One region of the Streptomyces sp. HP-A2021 genome, then DNA from elsewhere that is predicted to be linked to it. Evidence: riboswitches for the same ligand, from Rfam matches in the RefSeq annotation. Region 1 holds a riboswitch; each other region holds the start of a gene.
The links. Region 1 has a riboswitch for cyclic di-AMP ahead of MQE23_RS18485 (LysM peptidoglycan-binding domain-containing protein). Riboswitches for the same ligand answer to the same signal wherever they lie in the genome.
Positions count from the first base shown of each region.

Region 2: it holds a riboswitch for cyclic di-AMP, as region 1 does, so the genes downstream of both, MQE23_RS26505 (transglycosylase family protein) here and MQE23_RS18485 (LysM peptidoglycan-binding domain-containing protein) in region 1, are expected to answer to the same signal.
Region 3: it holds a riboswitch for cyclic di-AMP, as region 1 does, so the genes downstream of both, MQE23_RS23760 (M23 family metallopeptidase) here and MQE23_RS18485 (LysM peptidoglycan-binding domain-containing protein) in region 1, are expected to answer to the same signal.
Region 4: it holds a riboswitch for cyclic di-AMP, as region 1 does, so the genes downstream of both, MQE23_RS17400 (C40 family peptidase) here and MQE23_RS18485 (LysM peptidoglycan-binding domain-containing protein) in region 1, are expected to answer to the same signal.

Region 1 covers NZ_CP094344.1:4,089,547-4,093,960, forward strand. Annotated here, with positions in the region: gene MQE23_RS18475 (outer membrane lipoprotein carrier protein LolA) at 1-165, opposite strand, end outside; gene MQE23_RS18480 (polyprenyl synthetase family protein) at 397-1,407, opposite strand; cyclic di-AMP (ydaO/yuaA leader) riboswitch at 1,913-2,086, shown strand; gene MQE23_RS18485 (LysM peptidoglycan-binding domain-containing protein) at 2,090-2,860, shown strand; gene MQE23_RS18490 (Cof-type HAD-IIB family hydrolase) at 2,824-3,672, opposite strand; gene MQE23_RS18495 (GNAT family N-acetyltransferase) at 3,865-4,414, shown strand, end outside.
Region 2 covers NZ_CP094344.1:5,831,869-5,836,282, reverse strand. Annotated here, with positions in the region: gene eno (phosphopyruvate hydratase) at 1-879, opposite strand, end outside; gene MQE23_RS26505 (transglycosylase family protein) at 1,144-1,815, opposite strand; cyclic di-AMP (ydaO/yuaA leader) riboswitch at 1,820-1,986, opposite strand; gene MQE23_RS26500 (transglycosylase family protein) at 2,215-3,144, opposite strand; gene MQE23_RS26495 (cytochrome P450) at 3,299-4,414, opposite strand, start outside.
Region 3 covers NZ_CP094344.1:5,257,659-5,262,072, forward strand. Annotated here, with positions in the region: gene MQE23_RS23750 (dihydrofolate reductase family protein) at 1-1,111, shown strand, start outside; tRNA gene MQE23_RS23755 (tRNA-Met) at 1,165-1,238, shown strand; cyclic di-AMP (ydaO/yuaA leader) riboswitch at 1,527-1,683, shown strand; gene MQE23_RS23760 (M23 family metallopeptidase) at 1,695-2,726, shown strand; gene MQE23_RS23765 (aldo/keto reductase) at 2,832-3,776, shown strand; gene MQE23_RS23770 (PrsW family intramembrane metalloprotease) at 3,787-4,414, opposite strand, start outside.
Region 4 covers NZ_CP094344.1:3,868,921-3,873,334, reverse strand. Annotated here, with positions in the region: gene MQE23_RS17410 (hypothetical protein) at 26-379, shown strand; gene MQE23_RS17405 (hypothetical protein) at 357-1,376, opposite strand; gene MQE23_RS17400 (C40 family peptidase) at 1,501-2,676, opposite strand; cyclic di-AMP (ydaO/yuaA leader) riboswitch at 2,685-2,858, opposite strand; gene pcrA (DNA helicase PcrA) at 3,149-4,414, shown strand, end outside.

The DNA of each region.
Region 1 (4,414 bases):
GTCGGGGTCACCGGAGTCGGCGAGTGCGGGGACCAGCCCGATCGTCGCGGCCGCCACCCCCACCACCGTGACCGGGACGATGTACCGCGCGGCTTTGCGCCGCCCGGAGCGCTGCTCGTCGACCTCCCCGGCGGTCGTGCTGTCGTCGGATGCGTACGGTGCCATGTGTGCCCTACCTCCGTGATCGGCGGCGGCTGTCCGTGTCGTGCACGCACTCGTCCCTGAGCCGCCATTCTCACCCGAACTGGTGAGGAGTGGTGATTTCCGTGGTGACTATCTGACCAAATCGGCCGGCGAGATACGTCAGACCCCGGGCTCAACTCCACGTACTGCTCCGGTATGACACGAGAGGGCTGCTTCTCCCCCGACCCGTAGGGGTCGTGGGGGAAAAGGGCGCTAGCCGGCCCGGTGCACCACGGCGTCGGACAGCTCCACCAGCGCCGTCTTCGCGGCGCACTCGGGCAGCGGGGCCAGCGCCGAGCGGGCGTCCTGGGCGTAGCGGACGGTGTCCCGCCGGGCCTGTTCCAGCGCCGGGTGGGCCCGCAGCAGGCGCAGGGCCTCGGCGTGCCGGTCGTCGTCGGTGAGGTCGGAGTCCAGCAGCTCGCACAGGGCGATGTCGTCCGCGAGCCCGAGCCGGGCCGCGCGCTCGCGCAGCCGCAGCACCGGCAGCGTGGGGATGCCCTCGCGCAGGTCGGTGCCGGGGGTCTTGCCGGACTCGTGGGAGTCGGAGGCGATGTCCAGGACGTCGTCCGCGAGCTGGAAGGCGACGCCGAGCCGCTCGCCGTACTGGGTCAGCACGTCCACGACCGTCTCGTCGGCGCCGGACATCATCGCGCCGAACCGGCACGACACCGCCACCAGCGAGCCGGTCTTGCCGCCCAGCACGTCCAGGTAGTGCTCGACCGGGTCGCGGCCGTCCTGCGGTCCGGCCGTCTCCAGGATCTGCCCGGTCACCAGCCGCTCGAACGCCTCGGCCTGCACCCGCACCGCCTCCGGGCCGAGGTCGGCCAGGATGTGCGAGGCGCGGGCGAAGAGGAAGTCACCGGTGAGGACCGCGACGGAGTTGCCCCAGCGGGCGTTCGCGCTCGCCACCCCGCGCCGCACGGCGGCCTCGTCCATCACGTCGTCGTGGTACAGCGTGGCGAGGTGGGTCAGCTCCACGACGACGGCCGACGGCACGATCCCGGGCGCGTACCGGTCGCCGAACTGGGCGGCGAGCATCACGAGCAGCGGACGGAACCGCTTGCCGCCGGCCCGGACCAGGTGCTGGGCGGCCTCCGTGATGAAGGGCACCTCACTCTTGGTGGCCTCGAGCAAGCCTTCCTCGACAGCCGCCAATCCGGCCTGGACATCGGCTTCCAGAGCCTGGTCCCGCACGCTCAGCCCGAACGGCCCGACGTCGGTCACGAGGGGTCTCCTGTCTGCTGGTGTCTGCCGGTGATTACGCGGTTTGTCGATAGGTCGCTGCCATCACTCGAGTCAGCGTATCCGGTCACGTTTCGATCACCACCAGCGCCCAGGGTTACAGGCCGGGTGGTATCCGATCACGACCGCTATGTTTTCGATCAGCTCATAAGAGTAGACATTTATCGACTTACCACGCGATAGCGAGCTATGCACGATTTGCGGTGTTGGATAAGCGAATTCCCCTTGGTGCAAATTGCCCCACGGACTTGTGATCAGTGAGTTGAATCACGTTATCCCCTGCGACATCCCACTCCGGCACCGACCCGTACCTCCTTCCGCCGCACGCAAGTTGAGCCTTGGCTTCAGCAAAGGATCAAGTGCCTCATACGCCCCTGACCAAGGTCAACCGCTCGATATGTGACTCCGGTGCTTGTTCCCGACATGTGCTCTCGCATACGTTCCGGGCCTGTCCGGCGGACGCCGAATCCTGCCACCGCCCGGACACCCCACGAACCCACTCACTCACGCAGGGCAGGAGCGGGGGACCCAGGTAAGTCGCCGGTCCGCGCAGCGGAACGGCTCGGGGTGAAGCCGCGTACGGCACACAGCGCCGTAGGCGGCCGGGCACCTCCCGGCCCGAACCCGACAGCTCACCTCGCAGGCGCCGGAGAGGAACATCGCCATGCCCCGAGGCAAGCACCGTCGCCCCAGAAGCAGTCAGCTCACCCGTCGTGTCGTAGCCGCCGGCACCGGCGGAGCGGCACTCACCCTCCCGCTGCTCGGCGCGACGCAGGCCAGCGCCGCCCAGCCGGCTCAGAGCGCACCCACCACCGTCGCGCAGTCCGTGCCGCAGGCGGCCAAGACCGCCAAGTCCGTCACGTACACCGTCACCAAGGGCGACTCGCTCGCCCGCATCGCGGACAAGTTCGACGTGTCGGGCGGCTGGAAGCAGCTGTACAAGGACAACCGCGCCGCCGTCGGCGACGACCCGAAGCTGATCCACCCGGGTCTGAAGCTGAAGGTGAAGACGGCCAAGGCGGACGCCGCGAAGAAGACGGCGACCAAGTCCTCCGCCCCCGCCAAGCCGGCCGGCGGCGTCGCCCAGGCCACCCAGGCCTCCGCGAAGACCTACGCGAACAACCTGGACGGCTGGATCCGCGAGGCGCTGGACGTCATGGCGCAGAAGGGGATTCCGGGTTCGTACGACGGCATCTACCGCAACATCATGCGGGAGTCGTCCGGCAACCCCCTGGCGATCAACAACTGGGACTCGAACGCCGCCCAGGGCACCCCGTCCAAGGGTCTGCTCCAGGTCATCGACCCGACCTTCGCCGCCTACCACGTGCCCGGCACCTCCTTCGACCCGTACGACCCGGTCGCCAACATCACGGCGGCCTGCAACTACGCGGCGGCCCGCTACGGCTCGATCGACAACGTCAACGGCCCGTACTGAGCCGTCCCGCCCAGCAGTCGTTCGAGGACGACGGCGATGCCGTCGTCCTCGTTCGACAGGGTGATCTCGTCGGCCACGGCCTTGAGTTCGGGATGGGCGTTGGCCATGGCGACGCCGTGGGCGGCCCAGTCGAACATCGGGATGTCGTTGGGCATGTCCCCGAAGGCGACGGTGTCCGCCGGCCGAAGGCCCAGGTGCTCGGCGGCCAGCGCCAGGCCCGTCGCCTTGGTGACGCCGCACGGCTGGAGCTCGACCGTGCCGGGCCCCGACATCGTCACCGTCGCCAGTGAACCGACCACCGAGCGGGCCGTCGCCGCCAACTCGTCGTCGCTCAGGCAGGGGTGGCGCAGCAGCACCTTGCTGATGGGCTCGCCCCACAGGTCGTCGCGCCGGTCGACCCGCACCGCCGGCAGGGTCGGGTGCGGCATGAGATAGCCCGGCTCGATGAGCGTGAGCCCGTCGACCCCGTCCTGGTCGACCGCGGCGTACACCTGCCCGACCTCGGCCTCGATCTTGCCGAGGGCGGTCTCCGCCAGCTCCCGGTCCAGGGTGATGGACCACAGCAGCCGGTCCGCGCCGGCGTCGTACACCTGCGCGCCCTGCCCGCACACCGCGAGCCCCGTACAGCCGAGGTCGTCCAGGAGCGGCCGCACTCTCGGCGCCGGCCGGCCCGTCACCACGAGGTGCTGGGCACCGGCGTCCGCCACCCGCGCGAGCGCGGCGAGGGACCGGTCGGACAGGGTGTCGTCGCCGCGCAGCAGCGTCCCGTCCAGGTCGGTGGCGATGAGTGAATATGCGATGGGTGCGGCCATGATCAGAGAATACGGACAGTGCGCCCTTTCGTTTCATCCCGCGGCGGACACCGATTGCCCGGTTGAAGGCCTCTGCACCAGTTGGCAACAACATGGTCCGCTACCTACCGTCGAGGCCGTCTCGGGCGGTACCTTCCAAGTGTCCAGGGGGGACTTGATCGGGGGGTCGGGTTGAGCAGTGGGCGTGTTCGTGTGGGTGTGCCCGGGGAGCTCGGCGAGGGGGAGAAGGAGCGCTGGCGCGCGCTGCGCGCGGCGTCGGAGACACCGCGCAACCCCTTCATGGAACCGGAGTTCACCGAAGCCGTCGGGCTGGTGAGGCCACAGGCGCGGGTCGCGGTGGTGTACGAAGGGCTGGAGCCGGCCGGCTTCCTGCCCCATGAGCGGGGCCCGTTGGGGCAGGGCCGGGCGATCGGGCTGGGCGTCTCGGACGCGCAGGGCGCGATCCTGCGGCCGGGCCTGCGTCTGGACACGGGCGAACTGCTGCGGGCCTGCTCGCTGTCGAGCTTCGCCTTCGACAACCTGGAGGCCGAGCAGCGGCTGTTCGTCCGGTACGCGGCCGAGGAGCACGCCACCTACGTCATCGACGTGGAGAAGGGCTACGAGACGTACGAGTCGGTGCTGCGCGCCCAGTCGCCGAAGTTCCTGAAGACCACCCTGGCCAAGGAGCGCAGGCTGGGCCGGCAGGTCGGCGAGCTGCGGTTCGTCTTCGACGAACGCGAGCCGGCCGCGCTGCGCACGCTCA
Region 2 (4,414 bases), 1.7 Mb from region 1:
GCCCTCCCAGTCGTCCTCGAACAGCGGGTCCTCGATGGAGACGAGCGGGTACGCGTCGACGAGCTCCGCGTAGTACTCGGTCATCTCGGCCGCCGAGCGCTCCTTGCCCTCGAAGGTGTAGACGCCGTCCTTGTAGAACTCGGACGCGGCGACGTCGAGCGCGAGGGCGATCTGCTCGCCGGGGGTGTAGCCGGCCTCGTTGATCGCCTCCAGGATGAGGTCGAGGGCCTCGCGGTTGGAGCCGAGGTTCGGGGCGAAGCCGCCCTCGTCGCCGAGGCCGGTGGCCAGGCCCTTCGACTTCAGGACCTTCTTCAGCGTGTGGTAGACCTCGGCGCCCCAGCGCAGGGCCTCGGAGAAGGACTCCGCGCCGATGGGGGCGATCATGAACTCCTGGATGTCCACGTTGGAGTCGGCGTGCGAGCCGCCGTTCAGGATGTTCATCATCGGCACCGGCAGCAGGTGCGCGTTCGGGCCGCCCAGGTAGCGGAACAGCGGCAGGTCGCTGGCCTCGGAGGCGGCGTGGGCGACGGCGAGGGAGACGCCGAGGATGGCGTTGGCGCCGAGGGAGCCCTTGTTGTCGGTGGCGTCCAGGTCGAACATGGCCTGGTCGATCAGGCGCTGCTCGGTGGCGTCGTAGCCGACGAGCTCCGGGCCGATCTGCTCGATGACCGCGAGGACGGCCTTCTCCACACCCTTGCCGAGGTAGCGGTTCGAGTCGCCGTCGCGCAGCTCGATGGCCTCGAAGGCGCCCGTGGAGGCGCCGGACGGGACGGCGGCACGACCGGTGCTGCCGTCGTCGAGGCCGACCTCGACCTCGACCGTGGGGTTGCCTCGGGAGTCCAGGATTTCCCGGGCTACGACGACGTCGATGGACGGCACGAGCATCTCCTTCTTCATGTGACGCGGGTACGCGGGCCGCGTGGACCCGGCGAGGCGCGGGCCGCGGTGGCTCGCGACATGAGCCTAACCGGCTCCGGGCGATCGGCCACCGGGTCGCCCACCCCATGGACAGAACCGAGAGTAAATTGTTTCCGAACGGAACAAAGCCGGATCGCAAAGACCGGCAGAAAAAACCCCGCCCCGGTGCGCACGGGGGATGACGCACCGGGGCGGGGAGCCCGTGGGGACGGGGTGGGCCGCTGCTTACTTCAGGTGCAGCTGCTGGCCCGGGTAGATCAGGTTGGCGTCCGTGACGATGTCCTTGTTCAGCTCGAACAGCTTCTCCCAGCCGCCCTCGACCTTCTTCTCGGTCGCGATCGAGCTGAGGGTGTCCCCCTTGACGACCTTGTACTCACCGTCGCCCTTCTTGACCTTCTTGCCGGTCGGGGTGGTGACGGTCTTCTGGGTCTGGGCCGGGCGCTCGTCGGAGCGGGAGGCCGGCTGCTGCTCGGTCTGGCGGGTCTCGGTGGAGCCGCTGCTCTGCTCGGAGCCGCCGCTGTAGCCGGCGCTCGACAGGCCCTTGCCGCAGACCGGCCAGGCACCCTTGCCCTGGCTCGCGAGGACCTTTTCGGCGATCTCGATCTGCTGCTCCTTGGTGGCCTGGTCGGCGGTGGAGGCGTACTTGGTGCCGCCGTAGCCGGACCAGGTGGAGGCGGAGAACTGCAGACCGCCGTAGTAGCCGTTGCCGGTGTTGATGGACCAGTTGCCGCCGGACTCGCACTGGGCGACGGCGTCCCACTCGGAGGCGGTGGCGGCGGAGGCGTTGCCGGCCGCCATCAGCGGGGCGGCGACGGCGGCACCGGTGACACCGGCGATGGCGATGACCCGAGAGGCCTTGGACGGACGGCGGTGCGTGCCCTTGCCGGAAAACAGCATGGAGAGATCCCCTCACCGACGCCTGCGAGGTGAGCTGTCGGGTTCGGGCCGGTTGAGTTGCCCGGCCGCGTCCCTCCCGGGACACGGCTTCACCCCAAGCCCTTCCGGCACAACCGGCCGGTCGGGCACTTACCTTGGGTCCCCCGCTCCTGCCTACGGCGCTTGACGCGACGACTGTTCCCGTGCGGCCGCTGGCAGGATTCGGCGTTGCGGCAGCCGGGGCTCGCGGTGGCGAGCGGTCATGACCGTAGACATGCGATCCGCGGAATTTCAAAGACGATCAGGGCTTCTGAGATCTATCTCTCACCGCACCGATAAGGGACATTAGGCGCGAACGGTGACGTGAACTCGCACGGTTTCGGGGTGACTTCCGCCCCCGTTTCCGTACTGCCCCACCGGCTACTCCTCGTCCGCTTCGCCCTCTACCGTGAGCTTCTGACCGGGGCGGATGAGGTTCGGGTCGGTGCCGACGGCCGTCTCGTTCCCGACATAGAGGGCGTGCCATCCGCCGCTGAGGTCGAGGGAGTTCGCGATGGACCAGAGAGTGTCGCCGGGGCGGACGGTGTAGGAGCCGTCCGTCGCCTCCCGGGAGGCTTCGCCGTCGCGCGAGGCGTGCCGTCCGGTGGACCCGGACGTACGGCCGTCCTCAGTCTTGGTGTCCTCGTCCGCGCTGGGGCCGCGGTGGCGGCCGGAGGCGGTGCCGGTTTCGGTTTCGGCGGGTGCCGAAGAGCCGTCGTCCTGCTGAGAGTTGTCGGGCTTGTCACTCTCGGGGGCGGGCGACGGGTCCTGCGTCGAGGAGTCGACAGAATCGGATGACTTGTCGGACTTGGCGGTTTCATCCTCCGGAGTCGATTGTCCGTCAGAGGACGACTCGGTGGAGTCGAGCAGTCCGGGCGAGTCCGTCGGCGCGGACGAGTCGGACGAGCTGGACGAGTCGGACGTGTCCGAGCTCTTGTCCTGCTCGAGGCCGGAGAGCAGCCCGCAGGTGCGCCACGCGCCGACCCCCTGGTCGGCGAGGATTCTCTCGGCCACGGCTATCTGCTGGGAGCGGCTGGCCAGGTCGGCGCTCGGGGCGTAGTCGAGGCCGCCGTGGTTCTCCCAGTCCTCCTGGGACAACTGGAGGCCGCCGAAGTACCCGTTGCCGCTGTTCTGGCTCCAGGCGCCGCCGGTCTCGCAGTCCGCGACCCGGTCCCAGGTCGTGCCGTCGGCCGCGCTGGCGCCGGAGGCCCCGAGGAGCGGGATCGCGATGGCGGAGCCGGTCACCCCGGCCGCGACGAGGAGAGCCGGAGCCTGGCGGGGGCGACGGTGCCGACCGTTCCCGGAGAGCATACGGAGACCTTTCGCGAGACAGCAGTGACCGGCGCGGCGCAGGGTCCCCCCCGGGCCGCGCTGATGATGGGTGAACGTATCGGCAGACGATCACTTGTCACAAGTTCATGCCGCGCAGATCACGTGAAGATCACAGGTCTGATGTTTCGTCACTTCATGCCGCTGAGAACTCCACCGGCAGCGTGCGCAGCCCGCGCATGATGAGGCCGCCGCGCCATCTCAGCTCCGCCGGATCCGCCGCCAGCCGCAGGTCCGGGAGACGGGTGAGGAGCGTGGCGAGCGCGGTCTGGCCCTCCAGGCGGGCGAGCGGGGCGCCGAGGCAGTAGTGGATGCCGTGGCCGTAGCCGAGGTGCTGGTTGTCCCGGCGGGCGAGGTCGAGCACGTCCGGATCGGCGAACCGCTCCGGATCCCGGTCGGCGGCGGCCAGGACGACGAGGACCGGGTCGCCGGGCGCGATGTGCTGCCCTCCGATGGTGAGGGGCTGGGTGGCGAACCGCCAGGTGGCGAGTTCGACCGGGCCGTCGTAGCGCAGGAGCTCCTCGACGCCGGTCTCCAGGAGGCCGGTCTCCCCGGCGGCGAGGGACGTCTGGAGGCGTGCGCGCTGCTCGGGGTGGGTGAGCAGGGCGTAGGTGCCGTTGCCGATCAGGTTCACGGTGGTCTCGAAACCGGCGAACAGCAGGATGAAGGCCATGGCCGCGGCCTCGTTCTCGGTGAGGTGCTCACCGTGGTCGGAGGCGCGGATGAGGCCGGAGATGAGGTCCTCGCCGGGGGCGGGCTCGTCGGGCAGCGCCTCCCGCTTGCGGTGGATGAGGTCGGCGAGGTAGCCGCGCATCTTCTTCACGGACCGCGCCACTCCGCCCCGGGGCCCGCCCTGGTGACGGATCATCATCCCCGCCCAGTCGCGGAAGTCGTCCTGGTCCTCGCGGGGGACGCCGAGCAGGTCGCAGATGGCGTAGATGGGGAGCGGGAAGGCGAACTCATGGATGAGGTCGGCGGACCCCTTGTGCGCGAACCCGTCGATGAGCCCGTCGGTGAGCTCCTGCACCCGCGGCGCGAACTCGGCGACCCGGCGGGGCGTGAACGCCTTGGAGACGAGCCGCCGCAGCCGGGTGTGGTCCGGCGGGTCGATGTTGAGCAGATGCGTCATCAGCTCGGCCTTGCGCTCCCCGGGGATCCCGGTCTTGCCCTTGGCGTGCGCGGGCTCGTCGTGATGCGCCGGGTTCTTGGAGAGCCGGTGGTCGGCGAGCGCCTGCTTGGCATCGGCGTACCG
Region 3 (4,414 bases), 1.2 Mb from region 1:
CGGCTACCTGGACGACACCGGCCCCGAGCGCCTGCTCCTGTCCAGCCCGGCCGACTTCGACCGGGTCGACGAGGTCCGGGCGTCCGTCGACGCGATCCTGATCGGCGCCGGCACCGTCCGCGCCGACAACCCGCGCCTGCTGGTCAACTCACCCGAGCGGCGAGCCGCCCGCACCGCGGCCGGCCTGCCGGAGTACCCCCTCAAGGTCACGGTCAGCGGCTCCGGCGACCTCGATCCGGCGGCACGGTTCTGGCACACCGGCGGCGAGAAGATCCTCTACACCACCGACAAGGGCGCCGAACGCGCCCGTGCCCTCGGCCTCGCCACCGAAGCCACCGATGCCACCGACGTCGTCCCGCTCGGCGCCGACCTCGACTGGCGGCGGCTCCTCACCCACCTGCACGACGTCCGGGGCGTGCGACGGCTCATGGTCGAGGGCGGCGGCCTGATCCACACCCAGCTCCTCACCCAGGGCCTGGCCGACGAACTCCAGCTGGTCCTCGCCCCGCTCTTCGTGGGCGACCCCGAGGCACCCCGCCTCTTCGGCCCCGGCGGCTACCAGTCCGGCCGGCTCCGGCTCCTGGAGACCCGGCGGATCGAGGACGTGGTCCTGATGCGCTACGAGCCCACCGCCCCGGGCACCGGCCCCCTCCCCGCCGCCGCCGACCACCACTGGCTGGCCCTCGCCTGCGAACTGGCGGCACAGTGTCCGCCGTCGGACACGGCGTTCAGTGTCGGCGCGGTGGTGGTCGCGGCCGACGGCACGGAACTGGCCCGCGGCCACTCCCGCGAGGGCGGCGACCCGCTCGTGCACGCCGAGGAGGCGGCCCTGGCCAAGCTCGACCCGGCCGGCCCCGGGCTCGCCGGCGCGACGGTCTACAGCAGCCTGGAGCCCTGCGCCCGCCGGGCCTCCCGCCCCGCACCCTGCGCCCGGCTGATCCTCGACGCGGGCGTACGGCGTGTGGTCACGGCCTGGCGCGAGCCGGACACCTTCGTGGCGGGCGCCGACGGCAGCGGCGTCCTGGCGGCCGGGGGAGTCGAGGTCCTCGTCCTCCCGGAGCACGAGGAGCGGGCCAAGGCACCGAATCGACACCTGCTGCGCCGCCGCTGAGCAGAGGTGTGCGCGAGCGGTCCCGCGGATGGCGTACACTGGAGTCACAACGACGCGGGGTGGAGCAGCTCGGTAGCTCGCTGGGCTCATAACCCAGAGGTCGCAGGTTCAAATCCTGTCCCCGCTACTGAAGGCCGAGGGCCGGAATCCGAAAGGGTTCCGGCCCTCGGTTTTTCCCTGGGCTCGCCATTACTGTCGGTGAGTGAATCGCGCCGCTGTGCATCACAACTGACACACCGTCAAAACCCGTGAGTCACTTACGCAGCGGTCAACTCGCCCGTTTTGGGCCGGTCATGGCAGGTTGGTCCGCGCGAAAAAGGTTAATGATCAAGCGGAATCGCTGGAATACCCACGGCGCGTCTATTAACGTTCGATAACGCAGCGCGGTCGTCCCAGCCGTCACAGAAGGCGGCTCCGTGCGCACGCGCCGAATCCCGAAAGGGAACCGGGGAACCACCACTTGGGGTGAATCGAGCGGATGCCGCCGTGGAAGCACGGCCGGTATACGCGCGTAGGAGACCTTCCTGCTCCGAACCCGTCAGCTAACCCGGTAGGCGAGAAGGAAGGAAAGGAGTACGCCCACGTGGCGTCCAACCGGCCTGCCCCCGCGGCCCCGTCCGCGCCGAACCAGCGCGACACCGAGACCTTCGGCTACGGCGGTCACCGCACCGACGAGGGCCCGTTCCAGGAATGGAACCCCACCGCGGAGTCCATCCGCCCCATCCGTGGCCGGCATCGCGTCACCAAGCAGCGCGGCGGAGGGCTCGCCCGCAGCTCCACCGTCCTGGGCGTCGGCGTCATAGCCGCCGTGGGCGCGGGCGGCATGGCCAGCGCCCAGACCGGCAAGCCGCCGGTGTCGATCTCCGTCCCGGACCTTCCCTCGGTGGGTTCCCTCATCTCGGACGACGACACCTCCGAAGGCTCCGCCACCCCGCTCAGCGACCTCGCCACGGCCTCCGCCGACACCGAGCAGGGCACCTCCGGCGCCGGTGAGGCACTGCGCGCCCGGATCATGGCGCAGGTCGAGCACCAGCAGGAACAGATCGAGACCAAGGCCGCGCAGGACGCCGCCGAAGCCGCCCAGAAGGCGGCCGCGGAGGCCGCCGCCAAGGCCGAGAAGGAAGCCAAGGCCAAGGCCGCCGAAGCCAAGAAGAAGGCGGAGGAGGAGGCCCGGAAGAAGGCCGAGGCCGAGCGGCTCGCCGCCCTCGCCAAGCAGTACACACTGCCGACCTCCGCGTACACCATCACCTCGACCTTCGGCCAGGCCGGCGCCTACTGGTCCTCCGGCTACCACACCGGCCTCGACTTCGCCGCCCCCACGGGCACGCCGATCAAGGCGGTGCACAGCGGCACCATCACCGAGGCGGGCTGGAACGGCTCGTACGGCTACAAGACGGTCCTGACCCTCGATGACGGCACGGAGATCTGGTACGCGCACCAGTCGTCCATCGGCGTCAGCGTCGGACAGAAGGTCAGCACGGGTGACGTCATCGGACGCGTGGGCGCGACCGGCAACGTCACCGGGGCGCACCTGCACCTCGAGGTCCACACCGGCGGTTCCAGCAACGGCATCGACCCGCTGGCCTGGCTGCGGGGCAAGGGCCTGAACGTCTGAGCGTCGGAGCTTCCGGTCCGTGCGGGGGTTTCGTGCGGGGGCGTTCACGCAGGTTTTGCGTCCGCTCCGGAATGAGCCTCCCCCGCACGGCCGTTGACACGGAGCATGACTTCTCTTCGCAAGCTCGGTTCCTCCGACCTCGAGGTCTTCCCGCTCGCCCTCGGCGGCAACGTCTTCGGCTGGACCGCCGACGAGGCACAGTCGTTCGCCGTCCTTGACGCGTACACCGCCGCGGGCGGCAACTTCGTCGACACCGCCGACGTCTACTCGGCGTGGGTGGACGGCAACCAGGGCGGCGAGTCCGAGACCGTCCTCGGCAAGTGGCTGACATCGCGCGGCAACCGCGCGGACGTCGTCCTCGCCACGAAGGTCAGCCAGCACCCCGAGTTCCAGGGCCTGTCCGCCGCCAACATCAAGGCCGCCGCCGACGCCTCCCTGCGGCGCCTCGGCACCGACTACATCGACCTTTACTACACCCACTACGACAAGCCCGACGTGCCGGTGGAGGAGATCATCGGCGCGCTCGACGAACTCGTGAAGGCCGGGAAGGTGCGGCACATCGCCGCCTCCAACATCTCCGCCGAGCGGCTGCGGGCCTCCCTGGAGTTCTCCGACCGCGAGGGGCTCGCCCGGTACGTGGCCCTCCAGCCCCACTACAACCTGGTCTCCCGCGACACCTACGAGGGCGAGCTCCAGGACCTCGCCGAGCGGACCGGCCTGGCGGCCGTCCCGTACTACGCGCTCGCCTCGGGCTTCCTGACCGGCAAGTACCGGCCCGGTACGACCGTCGACAGCGCGCGGGCGGGCGGTGCCGCCCAGCACCTTCAGACCGAGCGGGGCCGCCGGGTCCTCGACGCCCTCGACGAGGTCGCCGCGGCCCACGACGTCCCCGTCGCCACGGTCGCCCTCGCCTGGCTCGCGGCCCAGCCGACGGTGGCGGCGCCGATCGCCTCCGCGCGGACGGTGGAGCAGCTGCCCGCGCTGATCGGGGTCGGGGAGCTGACGCTGACGGAGGCGGAGCTCGGGCGGCTCACGGAGGCTTCGGCCTGAGCGGTTCCTGTTACGACCGGTACGGGTTGTAGGCGGGGTAGGCAGGGTACGGCGTCGGCGTCGCCGGATAGCCGTACCCGTACGCCCCGTACACCGGCCAGGGCGGGGCCACCACCGGTACCGGAGGGGCCGTGACCCGCGCGGCGTAGTCCAGTGCGGGGCGGGCCGTCTCCCGGCGCCGCCACAGTTCGTCCAGCAGTTCCCGTTCCCGCACGACGAAGTCGGCACCGGCGCGGCCGCGGCGGCCCCGGTGCCGCAGGAACGCCAGGGACGTCGCGTAGGCCTCGTACCGCGCGACCTCCCGCGCCGCCGCCCGGCCCGCGTGGCGGCGGGCGTACTGGCGGGCGATCCGCCGGGCCCTCATCGAGCCGAGGGCGTAGGGCTCCACCGGGGACAGCCACCCGGCCACGGCGTACGCGGGCAGCTCCGCCCGTACGGTCCTCAGCTCCCGCTGCCGTGTCCAGATCACCAGCCACGTCAGCAGCCCGAAGATGGGCACCATGAACGCCGCGTACACGGCGAAGAACCCGTACTCGCCGAACGCCGACGAGCCGTTCCACATCGCGTGCATGCCCATCGCGAGCAGCAGCCCGGAGAGCGGGAAGGCGACGCGCCGGACGTGCTGGCGGTCCGCCGCG
Region 4 (4,414 bases), 220 kb from region 1:
GAGCCCCTCATTAGGCTCCGGCCTCATGGACGTACTCATCCACCTCTTCGTCGGCCTCCACATCATCGGCATCGCGTCCCTCCTGGGCGGCTTCCTCACCCAGATGAAGGCGATGGGCGAGGGCACCGCCCGCTACACCCCGGCGATGCTGCACGGCGCGCTGACGATGCTGGTCACCGGTGTGATCCTGGTCGGCCTCAACCAGGCCGACGACCAGTCCGTGAACAACATCAAGATCGGCGTGAAGCTGGCCCTGCTGATCGTGATCCTCGGCCTGGTCTATGTGAAGCGGGACGACGAGAAGGTGGACAAGGGCCTGTTCGGCCTGGTCGGGGCGCTGACCACGGCGAACGTCTTCATCGCCGTGCTCTGGACCTGACCCGGCCGGGCACGACGCAGGCCCGGGCCGAGGTGACCGCCCAGGCGGTGACCACGAGCCACGCGGCCACCGAGACCCACAGCAGTACCTCCCCGAGGCCGTCGAGCCAGGAGACGTCGAGGGCGGCGGCGACGGCCAGTGCCGCCGTCGCCGTCTTGGCCCAGGTGAACACGGTCGCCCAGCGGCGGATGTCGGTGCGGGGCCGGGGCCGTAGGAACTCGGCGGCGAGCAGGACGGCGCAGCAGACCAGTGTGACCACGAGCAGCACGACGGTCACATGGCGCAGGACGCCGCGGTCGTCGACGTTCCACAGGTACAGGTGCGCGCTGTCGGAGCTGATCAGCCGCGCCCCGGCAAGCGCCGAGAGCGCGAGCGCCCCGGCCACGAGCCATTGGTCACCGCGTCCCTCGTCCACCTGCCGCACATCGAAACGGGCCAGGGCGAGGACGTACAGCACGAGCCCCAGCCAGAACAGCACCAGCGCCGCGTGGGCGAGCCAGGCGGCCGACTCGGCAGCGGCGAGCGTGGCGCCGAGCACGGCGAGCCCCTGCGTGGCCATGCAGCGCGCGAACACCGTCCCGGGCCTGCGCCGCTCCCCGCCCTGCGCGGGGAGGGCCAGCGACACGGGCCAGAGCAGTACGGCCAGCACCAGCAGGGCCGCGGCCAGAGCCTGCGAGCCGGCCGCCGAGAAGCCGGTGCCCAGGACGGCCGTCGCCGCCACGGTGGTGAGGGCGGCCGGCGCCACGGTGTCCACAAGACCCGGCACCCCCGCCTGCGCCCGCCACCTCGTGCCGGCCGGCAGCAGCCGCAGGGTGAAGTCCGCGGCGAACATCAGCCAGGCCGCGCAGGCCAGGCCGAGGGCGATGCGGGAGAGGACGCCGTACCCCGCCAGATCCAGGCCGACCGACAGGGTGCCGGTCGTCAGCACGGCGGCACTGGCGGACGGCGCGCGCTGCGCCCACCAGTCGGTGGAGGGGGAGGGGGAGGGGCCGGGCATGGGGCCGATGCTAGGAGGCGCCGCGCGCGATGTGAGCGGGGCACGCGCGCGGGGCGCCTCAAAAACGCGCGAGCGCCCTCACGCGCGCGTGCCCTCAGTGACCCGCCTGCCGTGACTACGGCCCTCAGGCCGGCCGCACCACGCTGTGGATCGCCGACTCGCCGTCGTAGTAGATCGACTCCTCGCGCACGTAGGTGCCGGGCTTCGGGGCGTGGATCATCATGCCGTTGCCGATGTAGATGCCGACGTGGGTGACGTCGTCGTAGAAGAAGACCAGGTCACCGGGCTGGGCGTCGGCCAGCGGGACCGTGGTGCCGGCGTTGACCTGGTCGTAGGTCGTGCGCGGCAGGGTGACGCCCGCGGCCTTCCAGGCGGCCTGGGTGAGGCCGGAGCAGTCGTAGGAACCGGGGCCGACGGCGCCCCAGACGTACGGCTTGCCGATCTGGGCGCGGGCGAAGGCGAGCGCCTTCTCGGCCTTGGTGGCGTACGAGGAGTCGGCCGGGGCCGTCGAGGTGGACGAGCCGGAGCCCGCCGACGAGGAGCCGCTGTCCTGCTGCTGGGCGGTCTGCTCCTGCTCCTGCGCCTGTTGCTGCGCGGCCTGCTGCCGGGCCAGCTCGGCGGCCTTGCGGGCGGCCTCCTGCTGCTTCTCCCGCTCGATCGCCGCGAGCCGCGCCTTCTCCTCGGCGGTCAGCTTCGACAGCAGGTCGCGCGCGTCGGCGAGCTTCCGCTGGACGGTGGCCTTGGCCGTCTTCAGGTCGCCCTGGGTCTCGGTGAGCGTCTGGAGGCTCTCGGTGGCCTCCTGGCGCTTCTTCATCGTCTCGGACTGCTGGGTGACGTAGTCGTCGACCGCGACCTTCTGACGGCCGGTCATCCGGTCCATCAGCTGGGTCTGGTCGAAGTAGTCCTGCGGGGTGTCCGCGAGCAGGAACGTCGCCGTGTCCGGGGCGGAGGCGCCGGTGCGGTACTGGGCGGCGGCGAAGGAACCGAGTTCCTCCCGTGCCTCGTTGAGCTTCTGGGTGCGCTTGGCGACGTCGTCGAGGAGGGTGTCGACGCGCTTGCGCTGCTTGGTGGTCTTCTCCTTGGCCGAGTTGTACTTTTCGGTCGCCGACTCGGCCTGGCGGTACAGGTCGTCGACCTTCTTCTCGACTTCCTCGAGACTCGGCTTGTCGTCGGCCTCGGGGGCGGCGTTGGCCGACTGGGACAGCAGGGCGACGGACGTGAGGGCCGCCGTTGCAAGGGCGGGGGTCCGTATGCCTGCGACGCGCGTACCAGCGGGACGCGACTTGCGGTGCGACGCCAAGGGAGGCGACTCCTTCCGTGCTCCGCCTACCGGGTTAGCTGTCGGGTTCGGGCGGGTACATCGGAAGGGTTGCCCTACGGCCGTCTCCGCGGAGGGAGTCGGGCCGATTCACCCCAGAGTTCTCGGTTGGGTCCCCGGCTCCGGCTGCCGCTGCGGCACACCGGACTCGGCGGAGGCCGCGCGGCCCGGCGACGTTCGCCGGTGGGGGTCGTGCGGCCTGCCCGCACGGTAGCCAACTCGTGTGGCCCTTGTGAAGGTTGATGGGTGATATGCCCGATACATTTTCGTGACCTTATCCCGGAGCGTCGCCGAGAGTGACCGGTCGAGGGGGGTTGGTCACGAGTCGTCCATAATCGTGACGTCCGTAGCGGGCTGTGATCATGCGGGGATACAGGGTGACGAGGGGGTCCTTTCGGCGATGTTCTCAGGGCGGCGGCGGGCTGTCAGTGGGGCGCCCTAGACTCGGAGAGCGATGAGCAGCCTCTTTGACGACAGCTTCCTGGCGGACCTCCAGGCCCAGCGGGGCCCCGCGGACGAGCCCCCGCCGCCACCCGAGGACGATCACGTACCGGAGCCGGTTCCGGACGATCTGTTCGGCGGGAAGTTCGACGTGCCCCCGGACCGGGACGCCTACTACCGCGACGGCGCCCCGCGCCCGGTGGTGGACACCGCCGCCCTCCTGGAGGGGCTGAACGACAACCAGCGCGCCGCCGTCGTGCACTCCGGCTCCCCGCTGCTCATCGTGGCCGGCGCCGGCTCCGGCAAGACCCGTGTGCTCACCCACCGCATCGCCCACCTGCTCGCCGAGCGGGACGTACACCCGGGCCAGATCCTCGCGATCACCTTCACCAACAAGGCCGCGGGCGAGATGAAGGAGCGCGTCGAGCAGCTCGTCGGCCCGCGGGCCAACGCGATGTGGGTGATGACCTTCCACAGTGCGTGCGTGCGCATCCTGCGGCGCGAGAGCAAGAAGCTCGGCTTCACGTCCTCCTTCTCGATCTATGACGCCGCCGACTCCAAGCGCCTGATGGCCCTGGTCTGCCGTGACCTGGACCTCGACCCCAAGCGCTTCCCGCCGAAGTCCTTCAGCGCCAAGATCAGCAACCTGAAGAACGAGCTGATCGACGAGGAGGACTTCGCCGCCCAGGCCACGGACGGCTTCGAGAAGACCCTCGCCCAGGCCTACGCGATGTACCAGTCGCGGCTGCGCGAGGCGAACGCCCTCGACTTCGACGACCTGATCATGACGACGGTCAACCTGCTGCGCGCCTTCCCGGACGTCGCCGAGCACTACCGCCGCCGCTTCCGCCACGTGCTGGTCGACGAGTACCAGGACACCAACCACGCCCAGTACGCCCTCGTCCGGGAGCTCGTCGGCACCTCCGAGCACCCCGTCGACGTACCGCCCGAGGCCGAGGTCCCGCCCGCCGAGCTGTGCGTGGTGGGTGACGCCGACCAGTCGATCTACGCCTTCCGCGGCGCGACGATCCGCAACATCCTCCAGTTCGAGGAGGACTACCCGGACGCGACGACGATCCTGCTGGAGCAGAACTACCGCTCCACCCAGACGATCCTCAGCGCGGCCAACGCGGTCATCGAGCGCAACGAGTCCCGCCGTCCCAAGAACCTGTGGACCAACGCGGGCGCGGGCGCCACGATCACCGGGTACGTCGCCGACACCGAGCACGACGAGGCGCAGTTCGTCGCCGACGAGATAGACCGCCTCACGGACGCCGGC